2 regions of the Streptomyces sp. bgisy159 genome follow, and region 2 is predicted to be linked to the other one. Evidence: riboswitches for the same ligand, from Rfam matches in the RefSeq annotation. Region 2 holds a riboswitch; the other holds the start of a gene.
The links. A riboswitch is a leader RNA that binds a small molecule or an ion and turns the genes downstream of it on or off. The one in region 2 is predicted to bind glycine.
Positions count from the first base shown of each region.

Region 1 (3,392 bases), on a different contig from region 2:
GGACACGTCTCCGCCGAAGTGCCCGGGCTTGGCCAGGCCGACCAGGGCGTTCAGGTTGGCGCCGTCGACGTACACCTGCCCGCCCGCCTCGTGCACCCGGCCGCAGATGTCGGCCACGTGCTCCTCGAACACGCCGTGCGTCGACGGGTAGGTGATCATCAGCACGGCCAGCTCGTCCCGGTGCCGCTCGATCTTCGCCCGCAGGTCGTCGACGTCGATCTCGCCGTCCTCGGCGGTCTTGACGACGACGACCTTCATCCCGGCCATCACGGCGCTGGCGGCGTTGGTGCCGTGCGCGGACGACGGGATCAGGCACACCGTCCGCTGCTCGTCCCCGTTGGCCCGGTGGTACCCGCGCACGGCCAGCAGTCCGGCCAGCTCGCCCTGCGAACCGGCGTTCGGCTGGAGGGAGACCTTGTCGTACCCGGTGACCTCGGCGAGACGTTCCTCCAGCTCGCGGATGAGCGTGAGGTAGCCCGCCGCCTGCTCGGCCGGCGCGAACGGGTGCAGCTGCCCGAACTCGGGCCAGGTCACCGGCTCCATCTCGGTGGTCGCGTTGAGCTTCATGGTGCAGGAGCCCAGCGGGATCATGCCCCGGTCCAGCGCGTAGTCGCGGTCGGCGAGCCGGCGCAGGTAGCGCAGCATCGCGGTCTCGGACCGGTGCTGGTGGAAGACGGGGTGCGTGAGGACCTCGTCGTCGCGCAGCAGCGCCGCCGGAAGGGCGTCCTCGACGGCCGCGTCCAGCGCCTCGACGTCCCCGTCGACCCCGAACGCCGCCCACACCGCGGCCAGCTGGGCGCGCGTGGTGGTCTCGTCGCAGGCGGCCGAGACGTGGTCGGCGTCGACCAGGCGCAGGTTGACGCCGTTCTCCCGCGCGACCGTGACGACCTGGGCGGCCTTACCGGACACCCGCGCGGTCACGGTGTCGAAGAACCGCCCGTGCACGACCTCGACGCCGCCGGCGGCGAGCCCCGCGGCCAGGATCGCGGCGTACCGGTGCGTGCGCCGCGCGATCGTCCGCAGCCCTTCGGGCCCGTGGTAGACGGCGTACATGCCGGCCATCACCGCGAGCAGCACCTGCGCGGTGCAGATGTTGCTGGTCGCCTTCTCCCGGCGGATGTGCTGCTCACGCGTCTGCAGCGCCAGCCGGTAGGCCCTGTTCCCGTCCGCGTCCACGGACACGCCCACGAGCCGCCCGGGCAGGCTGCGCGCGAACTTCTCATGGACGGCCATGTAGCCGGCGTGGGGTCCGCCGAAGCCCATCGGCACACCGAACCGCTGTGTGGTGCCGACCGCGATGTCCGCGCCGAGCTCGCCCGGGGACTTCAGCAGGGTCAGCGCGAGCAGGTCGGCGGCGACGGTGACCAGCGCACCGAGGTCGTGCGCCTGGGCGATGAGCGCCTCGATGTCGCGCACCGCGCCGGACGCGCCGGGGTACTGGATCAGCACACCGTTGATCTCCCGCGCGGCGATGTCGGCGGGAATGCCCTCGCTGAGGTCGGCGACGACGACCTCGACGCCGGTCGGCTCGGCGCGGGTCTCGATCACGGCGATGGTCTGCGGCAGCGCGTCCGCATCGACCAGGAACAGGCCCTTCTTGTTCCTGCCCATGCGCCGGGACAGTGCCATGGCCTCGGCGGCGGCCGTGCCCTCGTCCAGCAGGGACGCGCCGGAGGTGGGCAGCCCGGTGAGGTCGGCGACCATCGTCTGGAAGTTCAGCAGCGCTTCCAGCCGCCCCTGGGAGATCTCCGGCTGGTAGGGCGTGTACGCCGTGTACCAGGCCGGGTTCTCCATGACGTTGCGCAGAATGACCGGCGGGGTGAACGTGCCGTGGTAGCCGAGGCCGATCATCGAGCCGAGGACCTGGTTGGAGTCGGCGAGCGAGCGCAGCTCGGCGAGCACCTCGGCCTCGGTGCGGGCGCCGGGAAGGTCCAGCGCGTCGGCGTTCTTGATGACGTCCGGGACCGCGGCGGCGGTCAGTTCGTCCAGCGAGCCGTACCCGACCTGGGCGAGCATCTTGGCCCGCGCCTCCTGGTCGGGCCCGATGTGGCGCTGCTCGAAGGGGATCCCTTGCTCCAGTTCGGAGAGCGGAGTGCGGTGGGCGGTCATGGCGGAGGCCTCCTGGTCTGACGCGACCTTCGAGGGACACCACGGCGCAGGTGTCCCGACGGCCTCCCCCTCTGTCATCTCAACCTGAGAGCTTCACCGGGGCGCCCGCGGGCGGCCGGTTTTCACCGTCGGTGAGAGCGGAAGCCGTCGACACCCGCCCTGCTTTCCAGAGTGACCTCGTCCGTGCGGTACGTGAGCCTGAGAGATTCCGGGGAGGATTTGCTCCTTCGGCGCCTCCGATGGTGTTCCGGAGGACTCTCCCGCACGGGGTCAGCAGCCGCTTGTCAGCCTACCAGCGAGGTCAACGCCGCAGCTTTCGAGTGGCCATCGCGCTGATTGTGCTCTTTTGTAGTGCTTACGGATGAGTTGCGACCATGTGGAGGGACCGTGCGCACCGACATCGATCCGCGCTACCTGATCGGCCGCAAGGCGTTCGACCGCAATGGCACCAAGATCGGCACGATCGACGAGGTCTACCTCGACGACGCGACCGGTGTTCCGGAGTGGGCGGCCATACGCACCGGCCTGTTCAGCAGGGACGCCTTCGTCCCGCTGGAGCCCAGCGAGCTGATCGAGGGCGCCCTGAGGATCCCCTACGACCGCGCCCTGATCAAGGACGCGCCCGACTTCGGGGTGGGCCGCCACCTCTCCCCGGAACAGGAGCTCCAGCTCTACCACCACTACGGCCTCGACGTGGCCGGTCCGTCCGCGCTCGCCGACCGCGACTTCGGGCACCTGGCCGGCGACACGGACGAGTCCTAGTCGCCCCGGCGGACGCCCCCGCACTGCCCGATCAGCGCCGCGAGGATTCCCTCCGGGTCGTACAGGGCCCGTGCCCCGCCGGAGACGACGCGGCGCGTCCCCGCGTCCACGGGGTCGGTGGCGGCCCAGGCCGGCGAGCCGACGCCCAACTCGATCTCCAGCCCCGAGCCGTCGGCATACCGCCACTCGGTGATGGGCCCCCAGCTTCTCGTCCGCACCGGTTCTCCGAGGCCGAGACCGGCGCCGAGAGCGCTTCCGTCGGCGTACCGCGCACGGTGGGTCGTCAGCAGGACCAGATCCACGTCGGAGTCCATCCGCGCCTCTCCCCGCGCACACGATCCGACGAGCAAGAGCCCCACCACGTCCGCCCGCCCCGCGGCCCACCGCGTGACCCGCTCGCACACCCGGCCGATCTCACCGGCCCGCTCCGGTGACACATCCGTCCCGGTCATGTGACGGCCCTCCCCTCGACCCCGTCGTGCGGCACCCGCTCCGCCCCCTTCGGAGGCTTGGCAGCCGAC
Region 1 is NZ_JBYIQX010000015.1:157,659-161,050, forward strand. Features, by position in the region: gene gcvP (aminomethyl-transferring glycine dehydrogenase) at 1-2,109, opposite strand, end outside; glycine riboswitch at 2,286-2,382, opposite strand; gene AC3ET3_RS17505 (PRC-barrel domain-containing protein) at 2,497-2,871, shown strand; gene AC3ET3_RS17510 (nucleotidyltransferase domain-containing protein) at 2,868-3,323, opposite strand; gene AC3ET3_RS17515 (DNA polymerase IV) at 3,320-3,392, opposite strand, start outside.
Region 1: another riboswitch for glycine. It lies ahead of gcvP (aminomethyl-transferring glycine dehydrogenase); the one in region 2 lies ahead of gcvT (glycine cleavage system aminomethyltransferase GcvT).

Region 2 (3,392 bases):
GCCTGGAGCACCGGCCGGCCGGCCCGCTGCGGCTGTCCGAACCGGCCATCGAGGTCCCCCAGTTCTACGCGCTGCTCGCGCAGAACGCCCACCGCACCCCGGCGCTGCGTTCGCTGCGCCGCGCGTGGGTGCAGCCGGCGCTCGGCGCGCCGTACCTCGCCCTCGGCCTGGATCTGTACGAGGCATCGCCGGCGGCCGTGGACGCGGTGCGGGCGATGATGCAGCAGTCGATGGGCGCCGTGCCCGACGGGCTGCCGGTGTCGACGGTCGCGATGACCGACGACTACGACCCGGTGGTGATGTGGATGCGGGCCAACGCCCGTCCGTTCTACGACCGCGAGGCCCACGCCCCCGTCCCCGCCGCCGGCTACGGCTATCCGGCGCCGGGTTTGGCCTGACCCCGCGCCGGGCCGCCCCGCCGCCGCGTCACGCGGGCGGCTAGGGCCTGTTGCGAAAGTCCCGTCGTCCGCCCGAAGGGCGGGCTTGGCGTCGTCCGGTGCGTGCGATCGCAAGGCGCCGGAGCGCCCGCGTGGCGGAGTCACGTGGGCGCTCCGGCAACGCGGCGAGCGCGCGTGCCGGGCGTCGCCAAGCAGACGGGACTTTCGCAACAGGCCCTAGGTCCGGGCGGTCCGGGTGCCCGAGCCGGTGAAGCCGATGCGGACGAGCGCGTCGGCCGCGTCGCGGTCCAGGAGGACCGCCGAGCCGCAGCCGGCCGGGAGCCGGCCCTGGTCGATGGCGCGCAGCAGTCGGGCGGCGGCCCGGCGGTGGCGCAGGAAGGCGTAGCGCGAGACGCCCCGGCCGCGGGCGCGCTGGCCCGCGCGGGCGGCGTCCGGGGTGACGTCGAGGACCAGCAGGTGCAGCCGGCCGCCGCGGCGGCGCGCCTCGCGGGCCAGCCAGGCCCGCACCCAGCTCTGGGTGCCGCAGTCGTGCACCACCAGGCCCTCGCCGGTGCGCAGGGCCCGGCGCAGCCCGGCGTAGTGGGCGAGGCGGACCAGGGGGCGGTAGAGGGCGTACGGCAGCAGGCGAGGGGCGCGGGTGTCGAAGCGGTCGCGGGTGTCCTGGGAGTCGATGCGCGGGCCGCGCACCGTGCGGCTCATGAGCGTGGACTTGCCGCTGCCCGGCAGGCCGGTGATCACGACGAGGTCGTGGGGACCGAAGAGCAGGGCGCGGGGGCTGTGGCCGGCCCGGGAGCGCAGGTCGCGGACGACCGCTGGGTTCTCCAGGGCGGGGGCGGTGGACTGCTCGGGCAGTGTGAGGCCCGACGTGGTCGCGTAGGCCGTGGTCCTGTTCACGTCATCGTCCTCCCCTGAGGTCACCTGGTGGCCTCCCCGTCGAGTGTAAAGAGAAGGTAATGCCCGGTGCCTCGCGTTTTCGTACGCGTACCGCCACAGCCCGGTTACAGATGCGGCCCTGCCGCGAGGCGGGGCGGCGTGCAATGATGGGCGCGCCAACTGCATACCGGCCGTTTGAATCCGCGCGGGAGAGTTCCCAGCCTGGCTGGGGCGCCGAAGGAGCAAGTCCCTCCCTTGAATCTCTCAGGCCCCGTTACCGCGCGGGCGAGGCACATCTGAAAAGCGGGTCCCCCACCGTGGGGCCCCCACCCAAGGTGCAAGCCGTGCATCGCCCCCGTGGCGGTTTCGGCGAACCTCTCAGGTTCCGATGACAGATGGGGAGGAATGACCTCACTTGTCATCGCCCTGGGAGACGACCGTCCGATGAGCAGCACTGAATCCCGAGAACCGCGCCGCACCGCGCTGGACGCCCTGCACCGTTCGCTCGGCGCGACGATGACCGACTTCGCCGGCTGGGACATGCCGCTGCGCTACGGGTCCGAGCGCGAGGAGCACCTCGCGGTGCGCACCAGGGCCGGGCTGTTCGACCTCTCCCACATGGGCGAGATCACCGTGACCGGCGCCGAGGCGGCCGCGTTCCTCAACCACGCGCTGGTCGGCAACATCGCCTCCGTGGGCGTGGGCCGCGCCCGCTACACCATGATCTGCCAGGCCGACGGCGGCATCCTGGACGACCTGATCGTCTACCGGCTGGACGAGACCGAGGCCGCTTCACCGACCTACATGGTGGTGGCCAACGCCTCCAACGCGCAGGTGGTTCTGGACGCGCTGACCGAGCGGGTGGCCGGCTTCGACGCCGAGGTGCGCGACGACCGGGACGCCTACGCGCTGCTCGCCGTCCAGGGCCCGGAGTCGCCCGGCATCCTGAAGTCGCTCACCGACGCCGACCTCGACGGCCTGAAGTACTACGCGGGACTGCCCGGCACGGTCGCCGGCGTCCCCGCGCTGATCGCCCGCACCGGCTACACCGGTGAGGACGGCTTCGAGCTGTTCGTGAAGCCGGAGCACGCGGTGGAGCTGTGGCAGGCGCTGACGAAGGCGGGCGAGGGCGCCGGTCTGATCCCGTGCGGTCTGTCCTGCCGCGACACCCTGCGCCTGGAGGCGGGCATGCCGCTGTACGGGCACGAGCTGACGACCTCGCTCACCCCCTTCGACGCCGGGCTCGGCCGGGTGGTGAAGTTCGAGAAGGACGGCGACTTCGTCGGCCGTACGGCGCTGGAGGCCGCCGCCGAGCGGGCCGCCTCCGCCCCGCCACGCGTCCTGGTCGGCCTGGTCGCCGAGGGGCGCCGGGTGCCGCGCGCCGGATACCCGGTGGTCGCCGGCGGCCAGGTGGTCGGCGAGGTCACCTCCGGCGCGCCCTCCCCCACCCTGGGCAAGCCGATCGCGATGGCGTACGTCGACGCCGCGCACGCCGCGCCGGGCACGCCGGGCGTCGGTGTGGACATCCGGGGCAGCCACGAGCCGTACGAGGTCGTGGCGCTGCCCTTCTACAAGCGTCAGAAGTAGCCGCGGGCCCGGGTCCGCGTGACCCTGGGCACATCCGCGCTGCTCGTCCCCGCGTTTCGCGGTCCCCCATTCATCAGCACTCCCTCGCGTACAGGAGAATTCAGGCCATGAGCAACCCCCAGCAGCTGCGCTACAGCAAGGAGCACGAGTGGCTGTCGGCCGCCGAGGACGGCGTGTCGGCGATCGGCATCACGGAGCACGCGGCCAACGCGCTCGGCGATGTCGTCTTCGTCCAGCTCCCCGAGGTCGGTGCCACGGTGACCGCGGGTGAGACCTGCGGCGAACTGGAGTCGACCAAGTCGGTCTCCGACCTGTACTCCCCGGTCAGCGGTGAGGTCACCGAGGTCAACGAGGACGTGGTGAACGACCCGTCGCTGGTGAACTCGGCCCCCTTCGAGGGCGGCTGGCTGTTCAAGGTCCGCGTCACGGACGAGCCGGCCGACCTGCTCTCCGCCGACGAGTACGACGCCCACATCGCCGGCTGAGGAGACGTATGTCCGTCCTGAACACGCCCCTGCACGAGCTCGACCCGGA
Region 2 is NZ_JBYIQX010000026.1:36,532-39,923, reverse strand. Features, by position in the region: gene AC3ET3_RS23505 (enhanced serine sensitivity protein SseB C-terminal domain-containing protein) at 1-398, shown strand, start outside; gene AC3ET3_RS23500 (AAA family ATPase) at 615-1,292, opposite strand; glycine riboswitch at 1,468-1,561, shown strand; glycine riboswitch at 1,562-1,676, shown strand; gene gcvT (glycine cleavage system aminomethyltransferase GcvT) at 1,716-2,858, shown strand; gene gcvH (glycine cleavage system protein GcvH) at 2,966-3,343, shown strand; gene AC3ET3_RS23485 (serine hydroxymethyltransferase) at 3,352-3,392, shown strand, end outside.